Regions from separate parts of the Desulfitobacterium dichloroeliminans LMG P-21439 genome, predicted to be linked through region 3. Evidence: riboswitches for the same ligand, from Rfam matches in the RefSeq annotation. Region 3 holds a riboswitch; each other region holds the start of a gene.

Region 1 (4,312 bases), 370 kb from region 3:
CAATCGGCAATTTGCCGCAGGATGAACAGAGAAGAATTTTTTCAGTTGTGGAAACACTGATAAAAGAGGCAAAGTCTAAATAACTATGTTCAGATGATACACAGAACTTTATAGAGCCGCATAAAAAACAAGCCTAACAGTTTTTTTAACTGCTAGGCTTTATGCTTCATTAGCTGAAACGTCGTGTCGATAAGATTTAAAATCAGTTTTTGGTCTTCAAGACTTAAGGTATTAAGCTTGTTTATTATCAGGGACATTGTGGTACTGTCCGTTTCCGTGTTAGTCGGCTGTATGTATTTAAACAGATCCTCGAAAGTTACTCCCAAGGCCTTAAGGATTTTATCTAAGCTAATTAAAGAAGGGTTCCTTTCTCCTCTTTCCAATCTGCCTAAATGAGAGGAATCTATGCCTGCTTTTCCTGCCAGGTCCTCTTGACTCAACCCTTTTTCAGATCTTAAAATCCTTATCCTGTCACCTACAATTTTTGAAATATCACTCATTAAATCACCACCCATCATATAGAAGTTATATGGTGGCGGTGATAATGACAAGGTTATATTAGTCAGATTTATTAAGATTATGACTAATAAGCCTTGACTGAGGTATGAATTTTGTCTATACTTGGAATATATGCATTTTTTTCCAAAGGAGGCGAGATTCGATGATGTGGTATTCGGATAATCCAAGAGACAACCTGATAGCTTTGGCTGTCTTAACCGGCATTCTTGCTGTAACAGGTATAGTGAATTTAATAAAAAAGCATAGAGAAAAGCAGCATGAGGAATCCAAACAGAAACAGTCTAGGCAGAGCGTAAACATCCTTGATGAGAACATCATTCATTTAAATAAAAACGGCAGGAAGTGATAAATGTGAATTTTGTACTTGATTACTACAGTAAATATGGGAAAATGCCTGACCCTATTTATATTTTCACTCTGATCGGAATACTGGTTATAGTGCTTGCTGGATTGGTTATTTTAGAGCATAGAATACATAAAAAATAAAAAGAATTATTTTTATCTATATATTTTTCTTTCGACAGATATTGACATATTAACCATGATATACTAATACTAGTAGAGTTACATTACCTCTATTAGTATTAGTAACGGGAGTGATATTCATGTACAAAAAACTCTGTATGAAGATGTTAGCAATCAGAATCGAGTGGCATTGGTACCTTATTATGCGATGTAGAAAAAAAGGTAAAATTCTTTTTGAGAAAGGGCCGCCATATACTTCTGACGAGATATTGAGACTAAGCAAACGCCTGGATCGTCAATGCAACAGCATCTGGCAGCTAGAATCTATATATACGAGTCTGGCAAAGATCAATCCGGTTTGTAATGATGAATACAAAGAAAAAACTTTATGCAAACAAATATAGCATAAAATTCAGCGGGTATAACCATACCCGTCATAAGGCATCAGAACGGCTTAAATAGATATAAGGAGAAACGATTATGAAAGTGATTACTACAAGAAAAATAGACGAGCTTGGTAGGGTTGTCTTGCCGATTGAATTAAGGACAAGCCTCGACATTCAATCTGGTGATGAAATTGATATTTGTACTAATGAAAAAGGAACTATCGTTTTACATAAAGCAACAGAACGATGTGTTTTTTGTAAGGGTAAAGATAATCTTATCCATGTGATGGATAAACATGTTTGTACATCATGCAAGGAGATCATAAACAAAGCTTAACGATATTAAAATTTAGAACTCTACTTAACCGGGTGCAAAAACGCACTCGGTTTTTTTGGGATTGTTTTTAATAATGGAGTCAATTTATTAAAAAATAGTTAATAAATATTTTTTAACAATTTAAACGACATGAAATGACAAATATTTGAAATTAATCATTGTATAATGGAATTAATTGGAATAATATAAATTTTATGGTCGTAACTTTTAAGGAAGTGATGCCAGTCTTATTACTTTTCAAAGAAAAAGTTAATCATGCGACAAGGGCAAAACTGTTTAAAAGCAGTGACGCAAAGCCACAGGGTCTAAGGGGCTACTTGCAGTAGTACTATGACAGCCTGGCTACCGAACTGATTGTGTTCTTAACGTAACTCTGCCCTTTTTTAGGCAGGGTTTTATTTTTGGCACAACTTATAAATTCAAATGCCGTGAATGTGGCTTTATTTGTCATCCCGTCTTTTAAACATTTTGCCCGGATAAAAAGGAGGGCAAAATGAGGATAAAGGCAGCTATAAAGGGCTTGAAATAAAGACATTCCTGTCTTTCGTAAGACTCAATACATAAATCAATTAACAAGTAATTCGGACGACATTAAAGAGTCCGTAATTTGCTATTGGCAAATTGCGGGCTTTTTCTGTTCTCTAAATAAAAAATCGAACTCAATAGGCTGCCGCTCTCCTCCGCTTGTTCTTCATTTCAGGATTTCAAACATCAAGAAATGGAGGACAAGCCCTATGGCTAAATATAATAGAAAGACAAATTATCGGGAGAAATATCCCGATTTGAGCGACGAAATTATTGAGGTACTGGAAAAAAGCGACCGCAAGATGGAATACCAGCAGCTCGATCTGAAAATCGAACGGCATAAGATTGACTACGTCAAAGGAACCGTTACATACCTGCCCAGCCGGGAGGACTCCTATGAACGACTCATGGAGGAAAACAGGCAGTTTGCCGCCGATGCTGAAGGCGTGGATGATGCCGCTGTGAAGGCTGTGCTGATTGAGAAAATGCTGGACTGTCTTAAGTTGCTCTCAACGGAAGAACAGGAGCTGATCACCGAGCTGTTTTTCAGGAGCAAGAGCGAGCATCAACTGGCAAGGCAAACCGGAGTCCCACAGATGACGATTCATGACAGAAAAGTTAAAATTCTCGGCAAGCTAAAAAAACTTATGAAAATTTAAAAATTTTTCCGTTCAACCCCCTTGCTCAACGTGGAAGTAAGTGAGGGGGTTTTTCTATTCTCCCTTTTGCTCCTTGAAAATATCATATCCGGCAGCTTAAATACATGAGCTGTCCAGCCGTGATGAGCGGCAGCGACATTGACGGGCGCGCCAAGACTGCCTGCAGATGGGTGACAGACATCTGTCGAACCGATGGCATCGAAGGTGACGAGCGGCAAAGCCCGGTCATAAAACAGTCTATGGTGGACTGTTTCGCAATGAAATGGACAGTGACAATGCTACTTCCGTCCAGCCACAGACTCAAGCAATGGGGGCGGCTCGCAGAGATCCTGGGAGAGGTGAAATTCCTATGAGGTTTGCCGACCACAAACCGTTTAAGCTGTTGCCCTATAAGAGTTTTATGACTCTTTACGCTTTGGGAAGTAGTGTCGAGTAAAAGCGTGCGAATGAAGAATAAGCAGATCTTTTGATCTCAGAAACTACGCTGCAGGACAATTTTGTCCTGCAGCGTCCTTGTGAGATTAAATTCAAAATAAGCAAGGGGGAAAGCAGATTGGAAAAAGAAGTATTAGCAGAACTGTTAAGCAAGGATCTAATCGTCGGACATGTGTATAGATATGACGGAAACGAGCAGGTTTACTATTTCGAAAATTCTCCATCCAACATTGCTAATTTTATAATGCTGCATAAAGAGCATGCAAACAAAATGATTTTGACGGATAGGCTTGATAGGCTTGTACTGAATACCTTTGGCGAATTTATTAACCGCTGCCCGAATCAGGAACTTCTGCAGAAAATCTTAAAAGATCTTGTACCCATGCAGATGGGCGATAAAGATCCGGTGAGTATCCCGGTTGCCGGTGAAGAAGAAGTTCAGACCTTTTGGGACGAAGAAGAACAGAACGTGATTAAAACCGAATTCCGGATGCTATAGCATGGGTTATTCTCTAAAGCTAGAAAGTTAGTTTTTAGCAGGCGGCAGGAGAGTAATTCCTGCCGCCTGCTTATCTCAGGAAAACAGAAACGGAGGGTTATACATGAAAGAACAGAAACGCGCATGGACTTACAGCCGGATTGATGCGCCCGAAGATGCACACGGCAGCTTAAAAAGCCAGAAAAAAGAGCTTTTTGATTATGCGGAGCAGATGGGCTTTGCGGTAACCGGAAGCTCCGAGGATCTCGGCAGCGGATTGGATTTTAACCGCACCGGCCTTCTGGAGGTAATGAAAGCCGCCGGGGACGGAAAAATGGATGTACTGCTGGTAAAAAGGCTTGACCGCCTGGGACGGGACATGGTGAGAATACTGGAGTTTCTCCGGGGACTCGACCAACTGGGTATCCGGCTTTACTCCCCGATGGAAGGCGAAATCAGATTTGCCCAATTTGATGAACTGTACCATGAGCTTGTTATGAGCTTAGAA
Region 2 (4,312 bases), 550 kb from region 3:
CATTTCAAGTATCGGGATAATGTGATTCTTTCCCTCCATCCTCATAATGACCGAGGCACTGCGGTAGCTGATGCTGAGTTGGGCTTGCTGGCCGGTGGACAGCGCATCGAAGGGACCCTGTTCGGGAATGGGGAGCGTACGGGTAATGTGGATATCGTTACCTTAGCCCTCAATATGTTTTCCCATGGAGTGGACCCCGGCTTGAACTTTGAAAATATGCTGGATATTACTGCTGGCTATGAAAAGCTAACCGGAATGAAAGTCCACGAACGTCAACCCTATGGAGGCAAGCTGGTTTTTGCAGCGTTCTCCGGCTCCCATCAAGATGCCATTACCAAAGGAATGAAATATCGGGAAGAACGCGACTGCAACAACTGGACTGTGCCTTATCTGCTCATCGACCCTCAGGACATTGGCCGGGAGTATGAGGGAGATGTCATCCGTATCAATAGTCAATCCGGTAAGGGGGGCATTGCCTTCCTGCTGGAACAGCATTATGCTTTTGATTTGCCGGCTAAGATGCGTGAGGACTTCGGTTATAAGGTGAAGAATGTCTCAGATCAGCTGCACAAAGAGCTGATGCCCGTAGAAATTAAAGATATTTTCGTCAAGGAATATGTCAATATTGACAATCCAGTTGAACTGGTCAATTTCCGGTTCAACGGCCAGGAAGATTTCCACACTACCGTCACCATACGTTACAATAATGAAACACTGGAGTTATCGGGAAAAGGAGAGGGACGTCTCGACGCAATCAGCAATGCCCTCCAGAGCCAACTGGGGTTATCCTACTCCAACCTTAACTATAAAGAGCATGCACTGGAGGTAGGCTCCAAATCCCAAGCGGTTTCCTATGTCGGCATTACCGGTCCCGATGGTGCGATGCACTGGGGCTGCGGAATCCACATGGATATTTTCACTTCCTCAGTGAAAGCCTTATTTAGTGCCATCAATACCATGAAAAAGGCGATTTAACTTCGGACCATGAGATTAAATATCAAACTATGATTTGAAACACATTTCTCCCAATCAGTTCATGGTATCCTTCTTAATATGAAGTATAGAGTTTGGCAGTAAAGCGGGACTCAAGGTAAGGATGGGATAATGATGAAGAACATGAACTATTCGGTAGGACTGGAACATGATGATTATGCAAATGATCGTGACCTTGTCATTAAGGATGCTCTAGAGGCAGTAGCTGATACAGGAGTGGGCTATTATGTCAACGTTGTGACACCGGCCACCTTTGGCAATCCGGCCGATTACTTGACCGAACTACTGGACCAACGGTTTGGGGAGCGTATCAAGTACCAATTCATCGATCAATGCGGCTGCGGTGGCTATGTACTGCGTGTCTGGAAGCTATCTGAGAAGTAGGGGATTAACGACAAGAAGACGACCTTATCTTACTGCAAAAGTAGGATAAGGTCGCCTTTATACTTACTCCAGAATGGAATCAATAAATAGGGTGCGTTCTTCCACCAGATTGTATTCCTTGGCCTGAGCACTAGAGAAGTCTTCATCAGCCAGCACAACCCTAACGATGGGGCGCATGGGGAGGCTTTTATTCTGATCCACAACGATGCCGATTTCGCCGGTGCTTAATTTAACGGTACAACCGGTCGGGTAAGCGGCAATATGTTTAAGAAAGGTAATGATTAAATCCCTAGGGAAGAATTTATCGGAGCTACCCATCAAAATCTCGCAAGCTTCATACGGTGCGATATGGGTATGGCCGGGGCCGTCATTGACCAGGTTATCATAAAAGTTTGCGATGCCAACAATCTGGGCCCAGTGATGGACGGAATCGCCCTCTAATTTTCGGGGATAGCCGCTGCCATTAAAATACTCATGATGTTGAAAGGCGATATGGGCACTGAGCAAATTCAACTCGCGCTTGGTGCGCAGGATATCAAAGCCATGGTTGGCGTGAGTTTTGTAGAGCTCTGCTTCTGCTGGGGTAAAGGGCGTCCGCTTCTTGAGGAGCTCCTTGGGTAGCTTTACCGTGCCAATATCATGGAATAAGGCGCCAATCGCTAGTCCTTGCAGGCTTTCGTGGTCTAGCTTGAGGGCTTTTCCGAGCACAGTTGAGAGAACGCAGACATTGACAGAATGAGCAAAGACATGATTATCATAGGTTCGCATATCGGTTAAACCGATAAAGATATCTTTCTGGAAAAGGATATCCTGAATAATATTATCAATCGATTTTTTGGCCGTAAAGCCATCAAAGTCCTTGCCGACTTTAACCGCTTGTACCGCGTTGTCTAGGGAGGACATGGCTTCGCGACGATGCTCTTCGGAAATGACATCTTCGATCACGATATCTTTACTTACTTCATCGTCAATGTAGACAATGCTGATGCCAAGTTTATTTAAACGATTAATATATGAGGCAGAAAGTGCCATTCCTTTTCCTAACAAAACTCGTCCATCATTGGTATATATGGTACGACCCAGAATATCTCCTTCTTGAAGTCGATGAGTACTTACCTGGCGCAATTTTATCTTCCTTTCAAAATCCTTTTCGAAGCAATTCTAAACCCGGATTAACCCGTGTGCAAAATGAAAAATCGCCATAATTTGGCGACAATTTCAAAGTTTAAGTGTTCGGTAGCTTGGCAATCATCAGGTGTTTCCTGGAAGACCCATAGCTTTGCGTCCTTGGCTTTCACCAAGTTTGCTATTGTCGATCTTTATGTTTTCAATTTCCTGCTTGCGCATATGTATATCCATTATAATTGCTAAATTTCCTCTGGACAAGGAGCTATCATGAATTTACTCGAATTTAATGGTGCTTGGCGATAGTTTGGGCCATCTTTGAATCTGTATTTATTTATGTTAGAATTATCAGAACGTTATCTATCTTTGGGATCGGGAGGGGGCTTTTTATGGATCAGGGGAATTCAAACAAAACTCAGGTTGTCAAGATAGTGGGAACAGATCAGTGTGAAGCGCATGTGCATATTGCAGTGGAAAAGGCCCTCACCATCTATATCAATGGAAAAGAGTTCGCGACCATGGTCTGCACCCCCAGCCAAGGAAAGGAATTGGCCGTGGGCTTTCTTTGTTCGGAAGGTATTATTAATCATCTCGATGAGATTAAGAAGATCACCTTTGATCAGCGGCAGGGTTTAGTTTGGGTGGAGACTAGTTCAGAACGTACTTTAAGTGAGGATCTCTTTCTGAAACGCTATATCACTTCCTGCTGTGGCAAGGGCAAAAGCACCTTTTACTTTGCCAACGATGCCCGACTTGCCCAGAAGGTTGAGAGTCAATTAAAGATCCCTGTTCAAAAAGTGAGCGAGTATATTAATCTGTTGGAAGAGGGCTCAGAGCTTTTTCATCTTACCGGAGGAGTCCACGGCGGGGCCTTAGCATCCGAAGGGAAGTTAGATTATCAGGCTGTCGATATTGGACGGCATAATGTGCTTGATAAACTATATGGCCAAGCTTTTTTGGAGAAGGTTAATCTTTCTCAAAAAATCATTGTTTTTAGTGGTCGCATCTCCTCAGAAATTGTGATTAAGACAGCGAAGATGGGCTGCCCTATTCTGGTCGGGGTATCCGCACCTACGGACCTCGCTCTGCGATTGGCTGAAGAGTTGGGCATTACAGTCATCGGCTTTGCCCGCAAAAACTGTATGAATGTCTATACCCACCGGGAGCGGGTTCTCGTTGCCGAAGCAGAGACCACGTTTGAGGTGTAGGTAGAGTTAAAAATGGAATTTTTCTGGTGGAGTCGTCACGACAATGAGTTTACGCGGGAGCTTAACGTCTTTGGCATCCCAATGGAGAATCGAGGCATCGAAATATAAAGCGTCCCCTGCTTTAAGGGTGTAGTCCTCTTTTCCCACATTGATGGGACTTTCTCCTTCTAAAACATAGAGCAATTCGACTCCCTCATGTGAGTAAATTTTTTTATCCAGATCGGACATATCCACACAATAGGCTCCTATCTGGTCCGTAGGCGATGGATTGATGAGTAGGCGCCAATTTTTATTTTCAGAATGCAGATATTCTTGCTCATGCATTTTCAGATGACTATAGACCACTTCGGAGTTTGGATCGAGAAAGAAGGACTCGACAGGAACATTCAAGATTAGAGCGATTTTTTTAAGAGTAGTCAAGGAAGGGCTAACGATATCCCTCTCAATGAGGCTGATATAGCCATTGCTTAACTCCAATTGCTGTGCTAATTGAGTAGTTGTGAGATTGAGCCTTTTGCGAATGGCACGAATGGATTCACCGACTTCAATCAAGAATAATCGCCTCCCTAGTTTAGATATGTAGGGTGTAGGGCTTAAAAAAC
Region 3 (4,312 bases):
ATTTAGCCCCGCGTGAAGGCATTTAGGTTTTTTATGCACCTAGACGAAAACGGCCATTTTCTGCTCTGATTTTTGAGCCAGATTGGAAATGCTTTAAACTTGGAGTATTAAATTTTGGAGTATAGCGTTTTTGCTCTTTAATTCAAGAATGGATCATCTGCTACTGTATCAGCTAGCAACAAGAAGCCTAGCTGCCAATGTAAGAGGGGCTTTATGTTAATTTATACGTAATCGCCGTTAAAAAACAGCGTCCTATATTATTGTCGAATTGAGGCATTTCTCTGGAAAAACAAATAACCCTGTTGTCCATTTACGCTGATCGTATACCGGTCGCCCTGCCCTCCGGCTTTCATTTCCGCCGCAGGTCGGATGTGAATAACCCGGTCAATGAGATATGTAGAGCCGCCCTCCCAAGTCAGTTCGAGCGGTAATAATATACCGTCCTTATCAAAAGCGGTCATTACAGGCACATAAACCTTAGTATCAGCCATGTATGCATTCCTCCTCGGAAAGACCAGTTATCTTCCCAAGAAATCTGAACGTGGGGTGTATGCTGTATTGAACGAGTAGCCTCTGGAGTTCATATCTCCCATCTTTATTAGCATGAGATTAATATCTGTGTTCATCATCGCTGCGATCTGGACAACATCATAGCCTTCACGGGCATACTCATGAACCTCATTATCAGGAAAAAGCAGTGAAGCCGCAAACAAATTGGCTTCATACTCAGGACGTGTATTCATGGAATAAAGAACATATTCACGGAACGGGCTGTCATCAGCGAGATTACGATGATGTGCGTCATGTCCAAGTTCATGGCCACATACCAGAGTCTGCACCTGTTCAGGTAGTTTATTATTTATGAAAATGAAGCGGTTCCGCTGAATTACGCGGTAAAGCCCCTTCAGCTTTGTAAAGTCATTGCGGAACAGAACCTCAATGCCCAGCCTGTCTGCTATAACAAAAGGGTTACGCGTTCCAAAACGCCGGACATATTTTTCAGCGGATTCATAAATATGTGTCTTGTTCAATGAAATCACCCCTATGCTAATTCTTCACAGCAGCAGTCCCAAAAAACGGACTACGCCTTGTCGGCTTTGCGGTACTTTTTAGGAGTATACTTTTTGTTTTTCTCCTTGGCTATCCAATAAGCATCGGTGATTGCTCTCATAACGGCGTCCAAGTCCTCGTCGTCCATATCGCCGCCGGCAAAAAGGCCGCTGACTTCAGTGACGAGCTGCTGAGCATATTTCTTTCCACGGTAGCCGTATTTTTCTCCGGCAGCGTTTATAAACTCCTCATTTTCGGTCAGCAGATAATTCACATCAACGCCTAAAGCTGAAGCCAGCTTCCCATATACCTCGCGCTTCTTAGGATAGCAATCTCCGTTTTCATAGCTGACCATCGTGCGGAGGGATACCCCAACCGCCTTCGCCAGTTCCGCCTGCGTCATGCCTTTTGCGACGCGGGCATTTTTTATTTTTTCTCCGAATTTCATGCTGACCGCCCTCCTATGTTTAAGCAGATAATATTCTTACCACCTATTGACAAGTGCAACTTAATTTCATATAATTCAAATATGAAGATAACCTGCATATTTATCATAATCTATGTTGCACATGGTGTCAAGAAGCATTTTTGCAGTGGTACCAACGAATTGAACCTTAAAGGATTACCTAAAAGCGACCGTCTGCAAAGAAGCAAGACGGCTTTAATTACTCTGACAGCAAAATATTTAGTAAAGGGCAAACCTGCCAAAAGGCAGGGACGCAAAGCCGAGGGTCTAAAGCGTTTGTTGCGCCATGACAGCCTAGCTGCCGATTTGTGCGAATGCCTGCCCTTTTTTAGAGCAGGCGTTTGTGTTGATAGAGAAAATAATGTAGGAGGGTACGAGATGGTCAAAAAGATTAAACTCAAATGTCCGAATTGCGGACGTCGAATTGCTGATTACAGCGGAAATGCTGAGGCGTTAGCCTTGGTGGCTGAAACGAGTGAGGCCGAAAGCGATGTTCTCAGCTTGAAATGCCACCTGTGCAAATCTCAGGTTTCAATCATGCTGGAAAATAGCGAGGTTTATAAGATAAACAAGTCTCGGACTCCTTAATATAGGGTAGACTCCAGCCAAATAAAATAAATATTATATATTCGATTCCAGCGCTTGACGCTATCCTCCCCTTATAAAAGCGGAGTGATTATAAAGATGCCGGCCGGGCCTGACGAGTAGCACTATTGCTATGCGTCAGGCTCGGCCGGTTTTTGCATTCAAAAGCTGCTCGTTTTGGCTCCCCAGAAAGGAGCTAAACAAGTGGCTTATATTTTTTGCAATTTCATAATGGCAGCTCGCTGCCGTTCTCCTCCGCTTGTTCTTCATTTCCAGATTTTCAAATTCACGAAATGGAGGACAAGCTCATGGATAACTATGATAAAAATTATTCCTTGCTCGTCAGGGGCAAGCGAATCTCTGTGACCAAAGAGGTCTATAAAGCCTATTACCAATGCCGTGACAGGGAAAAGTACCTGGACAAGCTGGCGGAGGTAAACAACATCTCGATTGAAGGTTGCAGAGAGAGAGGTATCTCCGTAGAATACATAATCTCTGCTGCAGAAGATTCCATGGAGGATAAGATCATAACCGAGATGTTGATCGTAAAGCTGCGCCAATGCGTCGAAATGTTAGATGAATCTGAAAGAATGCTCATCGCAGAGCTATATCTTCAGGGTAAAAGCGAGCGTCAGCTGTCAAAGGAAACCGGTATTCCAGCGATGACAATACATGACCGCAAGGGCAGGATTCTTAAGAAACTAAAAAAAATGATGGAAAAATAAAAAGTTTTTCCGTGCACCCCCTCACTTTTTTCCCTAAAGAAGTGAGGGGATTTTTTTATTCCCCTGTTGCTCTTTAAAAATTTTATATCCGACAGCATAAATACATGAGCTGTCCAGCTGTGTGAAAAGCGGCAGCGACGTTGATGGGCGCGCCAAGACTGCCTGCGGATAAATTTTATCCGTCGAACCGATGGCATCGAAGGTGACGAGCGGGAACGCCCGGTCATAAAACAGTCTATGGTGGACTGTTTCGCAATGAAATGGACAGTTATAATGCTACTTCCGCCTAGCCACAGACATCGCAATGGGGGCGGCTTCCAGAGATCCTGGGAGAGGTTAAATTCCTATGGAGTTTGCTTAACCGGCAAACCATCTATGCTGTCGCCCTATAAGCCGAAAGGCTTTTTCGCTTCGGGAAGTAGTGTCGAATAGAAGCGGCAAATTCGTAATGAAGAACAAGCAGATCATTTTTGATCTCAGAAACTATGCGGCAGGATGGGCTTTTTCGTCCTGCCGTATCCTTCTGAGATTAAATTCAACATATCAGGGAGGAAAACGAAATGGAAAGAGAAGCATTGTCACAATTACTGAAGAAGGATTTAATTATCGGATATGTATACGGTCTTGACGGAGAATGTCAGGAATTCTATTTTGAGAAATCCCCGTCCGGCATTGCAAGCTTTATCATCCTGAAAAAGGAACATGCGGACAAGATGATTCTGACGGATATGCTCGACAGACTGGTGCTGGATACCTTCGGAGAATTTATTAACCGCTGCCCGGATCAGAAGCTTCTGCAGGAGATCACGAAAGAGCTGGTACCGATGCAGCTGGGCGATAAGGAGCCTCTCAGTATTCCGATTGTGAGTATTGATGAAGCTCTTGAATTTCTAAGTCATGGAAGCCAGAAGCGAGCATGGATTTACTGCAGAATCGATGCACCGGAGGATACCCACGGTGTATTGAAAGGGCAGAAAAGGGAGCTCACGGATTACGCCGAGCAGATGGGATTTATAGTCGTTGGCGAATCTGAGGATATAGGAAGCGGTCTAGATTCTGACCGCCCCGGTCTTGCAGAGGTCATGAAGGCTGCCGGTGATGGCAGAATGGATGTATTGCTTGTAAAGAAGGTTGACCGCCTGGGGCGGGATACGGCAAAATTGCTGGAGTTCCTAAGAGGTCTGGATCAGCTGGGCGTGGAGCTTTATTCGCCGTTGGAGGGTCAAATCCAATTAGATTATCGAAGCCCTTCCCTTTCTTTGTGATGAAGGGAGGGCGAGCAATATGTCAAAAAATCAGGCAGCCAACGAAGTGAAGTATAAGGTAGCGGTAAAGCTGTTGGATATCATGCTCCGTAACGGTCTTATCTCCCCTGCCGAGTACAAAAAAATAGATGAATTGAACCGCCAAACCTTCACGCCGGAGCTTTCCAAGGTATATGCGTAAAAACACCTGGATATCTCAAAGCTTGTGTGGTATTGTGTGT
Region 4 (4,312 bases), 990 kb from region 3:
GAAGCAAAACGCGGATACATCGGGGTAGAGACCCTGGAACAGGGATTTCATTGAGGCAAAGCATCGGGACGCGATCCCAGCCCAGCTGACGAGCGAAAGCTGCAGGAAATGCAGCATCTAAATCCTTTGTTAATGTGAAAATCGCACTAACAATATCCGCTGGGGCTAATGAATTCCGCCTTACTATTTCCTCTAGGAGCTCATGAGTTGCTTGACGTATTTGTTCTGCATCATTTTCTTGTATCGTTATTGCGCCACGTATACCACGCATACCGGCCATATTAATCATTCTCCTTTAAGCATTGGTTTCTCCGGGGACAGCTCTGTGCCCAAGTCCCACTGCTACCTCATCGAGATGCAATAGTCCTACTCCAAAGAAGACTGCTACCGATAGGTGTTCGTCTCTTCGAGCAATTCCAATTTTTCCGCCGATATTGAGACCCATGGCTTTCGGCATAATCTGACTTAGTGCTTCCCGAGTTGCGCCGGCTACAGCCCCTTCGTCCCCATGAGTTTCTTTAATGACTCCTTCTCTTTTTGCAGAGACAATGGCTCTTTCTACGATTTTCTTAATAGCGGTAAGATATTCGCCACCATAATCCACTGCTACTGTATGGATTCCATGCCGGCCGAATCCTTCCTTTAAGTGAGCTTCTTCTTCCCGGCTTTCTGTCATGGCCATGCGCAAAGCCGCCATAGCAATTTTCTTACTCTCAGCTACCACTCTATTCATTCCTTTCACAAAGGGGTCCCCTTGATTATCTTAACCCAACCTTAATAGTACTACACTAAGTGATTTCAGACATAGTACATTCTCTAAAAAAGATAATAAAAAAGACACCTACGGTGTCTAATCTCTAATTCACCGTCCTACCATCCTTCCTCTATGAAATTAAGGGACAAAAACATCGAAGTGCCCAACCGTCCTACACTATGTATGCTCTACATAGAATATCTATCAAGATATTAAATTATATTATATGATGTATCAGATCAATTTTCAATCCCTAATCATTAACTCAATCGAATAATCCGGACCTGCTACTTAAAGATGCAAAAGAAAAAGCAGGTCCAATCTTTCCAGACGACCTGCTTCAAACCACTGGGTGGTGACATCATTAACTCTGAGTGTCTTTTACTTTCTTAATTCTTAGCATCTTACCTGCAATAATAGCAATAACTGCCGCAATTGCACTGAAAAGAGCTCCCATCTTCGCTGCACCCTGCAGACCCGGATCGACAAAGGCCACACCTGAGACAAATAACGCAACAGTAAGTCCCATAGCCGCTATTACCCCTGCCACAAAGAGCTCTTTATACCCCATGCCTTTAGGAAATGGAAAGCCGATAGCTGTAGCCAAAGCTCCCATTAGGAATATCCCGATAGTTTTACCTCCTATGAGAGCGATGAAAACGAGCCATGTGAGGGTACTGATTCCTGAGAACTCTACCCCTGCATTGGTTAATCCGAATAGCAGAAGACCGAAGTCTACGAAAATCTTCCACTCATGCTCGAATGTCTTCAGAGTAGAATGATCCTTGGGGTCATCCTCAAATAAGCCAAACTCCTCTCTAGGAGCGTGAGGCAAGAAGGGAACGATGAATACCAGCGCAAGTGCTGGATGGACATGAGCTAGATAAAGCCCGGTCCAGCTCAACGCTCCCCCAAAGATGATATAGGGCCAGTAGCTCTGGACGTTTTTGCGTTTAAGTCCATAAGCGACAAGCATTCCCGCTAACGTAAGCAATAACCAAATTGGGGCTACAGGATTGGCTGGATCGGGGTAAAAGAAGGCAATAATCATAAGGCCGATTCCATCATCAACAATAGCTAAGAGTAGCAAGAAGGATACTGCAGCGTGATGAGACCCAAACACAATCCTTGCCACCAGCCATGCTAAGGCTATATCGGTGGCTGTAGGTATACCCCATCCTTTAGCAAATTCAGGGCTACCTATAAGTGCATTTAGGCCAATAAATACCAGCGCCGGGCCTAATACTCCACCTACAGTAGCCATTAATGGGTTAATAGCTCTTTTAATTGGATTTAGACTACCTCCAGGCAGCAGGCTCTGGGTAATCTCAATCGCAGCCATAGCAAAAAAGAACACCATAAAGATATCATTAACAAAGAAATGAAGGGATATTTTCCCGATAATTTCATTGTGCACAAAATGGTGGTAATTCTCCGGGGCCAAATTAGCCCAGACAAGTGCGATAAAAACACCTAGAATTAATGGTATTGAAAACTCTTGCAAGAAATTAATGGTCTTTTTCTGCGTACTCATCAAATCTCCCCCTCAAATGTTAATAGTATGGAAAATAATCCACGGACTCATACAGTCGTTTTTCTACAGCCTCCCTTCAAAAAAGACACAAAAAAAGAGTAGTCCAAAAAGGAACCACTCTCCCCTAAGAAGTTCTTAAACACTTGTAGCCTGGCGATCCTAGTCTGTCGACCTTAGATCCATAGCTTTAGCGTCCTGTGCTTTCGCAAAGTTTGCCCCAACCATTATAAGATGTTTAATTATCGTAATTTACCCGAGTATAGCACAAAGAAACTACTGTAGGCAACAAAATTCAACATATTTTATCATTAAATTTTCAACCCACAGCTATGCACATTAACCTACTCATACTTTAGCGCCCAACTCTTAAAGTTTGGATATTCCTTTCTACGATAACGACCTGATTCAATCGTGGATCAACAAACTCTGGAGCTTTCTGTATGACCTGCACCCGAACAATGGCTGACACATTGGTTCCATCTAATTGTAGTGTTCCTGTTTGAGCAGAGATCGCCAATTCTCCCCGTGCTAATGTTCCTAGTACTTTTCCATTTTGAATCACACGAACCGGTGCCGCTGGAACGGCTTTGAGAGTTATTTGCGATGTGTGAGGAACTGTTTCCAGTATCAAGTCCGGTGTTATCGTACTTGATACCGGGGTACTGCTTATGGAGGGTGCCTCTACATCTTGAGCTATTGAAATGTAATAATCAACGGGATCCTTTGCCAACCCTAGTCCCATCTGAACCACAACCAAGAGCACCGTCAAGAGCACCACTGCACGAACAATAACCTGTTCTAACTTCTGAAAACCAAAGGAAGAACTTTTTCTAGAGCCTATGTTACTCGACACTCTCCCCCAAGAGCGGGTATTGATTCTTCCACGTTTCTTATTCCTGCTAAAAAAACTCAAACGACGCATAACTTCACCTCTTCACTAGTGTATGCGTCGAACATTGAACTAAGACATGATATAACAACTCGTTTATTCTATAAAAATAGCGTGGAGACACTGTTTCCTTTAGATTTCACTCATCCCTGAATACGAATTCGCTGTTCGCCGTTATTCACCGTGAATGTTGCGCACTGTGAATGTTATGCATTCTGATAGGTCAAAACATATTCACCCGCTGCTCGCCCGGCTCGATAGCCCATGGCAAAAGCAGCTTGCAGGTTGTATCCTCCAGTCACTCCATCCACATCCACCACTTCTCCAGCCCAAAAAATTCCCTGAACTTTCTTTGAAGCCATTGTTTTTGGGTCGATCTCCTTAACATCCACTCCCCCAGCTGTTACGATTGCTGCGGCTAAGGGCAAAGTTTCCGTAATAGTTAAAGGGAGTACTTGCAATAACTGCACCAGGCGCTTTCTTTCCTCACGACTAATACTATTAACCGCTCGTTCGGGAGGAATTTCAGACAACTGAATGATCACAGGAATCAAACTCTTGGGGAGCATTTCATCTAAGGAATTCTTGAACTGCTTATTTAAAAACTTTTTGAAATCTCGTTGGACCCTCTGATCCAGCTGCTCCGAAGTCAGTGCCGGTTTGAGGTTAATTGTTAATTGAACTTTATTTCCTTTGGCTAAGGCCTCCCCCGCCCAACGGCTTAGAGTAAGAATGATAGGACCGGACACCCCAAAATGAGTAAAGAGCATTTCGCCAAATTCTGTCTTTTGCTTTTTCTCTCCATACCATAAGGATGCTTCCACATTCCTTAGGGCAAGTCCTTGAACTTGCGTCACCCAGTCTTCATAAGTCCTCATCGGAACAAGCGATGGTCTTGGTGTGATAACCTTGTGTCCTAGTTTTCGAGCCATTCGATACCCGTCTCCATTGGAGCCAGTCGCCGGATAGGATCCTCCCCCAGTGCAGATGATTACGGACTTTCCTTCAATAATCTTTCCATTGCTTAAACGAACCCCGCGGACTTCGCCTTCTTGAAGGAGAACCTCCTCTACCGTCTGTTCAGTTGCCAGTTCCACTCCAGCGTCCATGATGTATTTAAGTAGGGCTTCGACAA

What was found. Region 3 has a riboswitch for cyclic di-GMP ahead of DESDI_RS06740 (hypothetical protein). Riboswitches for the same ligand answer to the same signal wherever they lie in the genome.
Region 1: it holds a riboswitch for cyclic di-GMP, as region 3 does, so the genes downstream of both, DESDI_RS08495 (sigma factor-like helix-turn-helix DNA-binding protein) here and DESDI_RS06740 (hypothetical protein) in region 3, are expected to answer to the same signal.
Region 2: it holds a riboswitch for cyclic di-GMP, as region 3 does, so the genes downstream of both, DESDI_RS03995 (HD-GYP domain-containing protein) here and DESDI_RS06740 (hypothetical protein) in region 3, are expected to answer to the same signal.
Region 4: it holds a riboswitch for cyclic di-GMP, as region 3 does, so the genes downstream of both, DESDI_RS11335 (Na+/H+ antiporter NhaA) here and DESDI_RS06740 (hypothetical protein) in region 3, are expected to answer to the same signal.

Annotation. Positions count from the first base shown of each region.
Region 1 covers NC_019903.1:1,788,228-1,792,539, forward strand. The annotation lists gene DESDI_RS08470 (helix-turn-helix domain-containing protein) at 1-83, shown strand, start outside; gene DESDI_RS08475 (helix-turn-helix domain-containing protein) at 153-500, opposite strand; gene DESDI_RS08480 (hypothetical protein) at 662-865, shown strand; gene DESDI_RS08490 (AbrB/MazE/SpoVT family DNA-binding domain-containing protein) at 1,465-1,707, shown strand; cyclic di-GMP riboswitch class I at 1,963-2,057, shown strand; gene DESDI_RS08495 (sigma factor-like helix-turn-helix DNA-binding protein) at 2,442-2,891, shown strand; gene DESDI_RS08505 (hypothetical protein) at 3,445-3,825, shown strand; gene DESDI_RS08510 (recombinase family protein) at 3,929-4,312, shown strand, end outside.
Region 2 covers NC_019903.1:861,192-865,503, forward strand. The annotation lists gene DESDI_RS03985 (2-isopropylmalate synthase) at 1-975, shown strand, start outside; gene DESDI_RS03990 (CGCGG family putative rSAM-modified RiPP protein) at 1,108-1,377, shown strand; gene DESDI_RS03995 (HD-GYP domain-containing protein) at 1,441-2,502, opposite strand; cyclic di-GMP riboswitch class I at 2,610-2,695, opposite strand; gene fdhD (formate dehydrogenase accessory sulfurtransferase FdhD) at 2,892-3,710, shown strand; gene DESDI_RS04005 (helix-turn-helix domain-containing protein) at 3,717-4,262, opposite strand; gene DESDI_RS04010 (helix-turn-helix domain-containing protein) at 4,304-4,312, opposite strand, start outside.
Region 3 covers NC_019903.1:1,415,432-1,419,743, forward strand. The annotation lists gene DESDI_RS06725 (hypothetical protein) at 258-491, opposite strand; gene DESDI_RS06730 (ImmA/IrrE family metallo-endopeptidase) at 519-1,031, opposite strand; gene DESDI_RS06735 (helix-turn-helix domain-containing protein) at 1,082-1,498, opposite strand; cyclic di-GMP riboswitch class I at 1,735-1,822, shown strand; gene DESDI_RS06740 (hypothetical protein) at 1,895-2,104, shown strand; gene DESDI_RS06745 (sigma factor-like helix-turn-helix DNA-binding protein) at 2,410-2,826, shown strand; gene DESDI_RS06750 (recombinase family protein) at 3,387-4,091, shown strand; gene DESDI_RS18045 (SHOCT domain-containing protein) at 4,111-4,272, shown strand.
Region 4 covers NC_019903.1:2,403,292-2,407,603, forward strand. The annotation lists gene aroH (chorismate mutase) at 1-280, opposite strand, end outside; gene DESDI_RS11330 (HutP family protein) at 296-733, opposite strand; gene DESDI_RS11335 (Na+/H+ antiporter NhaA) at 1,119-2,288, opposite strand; cyclic di-GMP riboswitch class I at 2,430-2,515, opposite strand; gene DESDI_RS11340 (hypothetical protein) at 2,641-3,210, opposite strand; gene DESDI_RS11345 (BaiN/RdsA family NAD(P)/FAD-dependent oxidoreductase) at 3,384-4,312, opposite strand, start outside.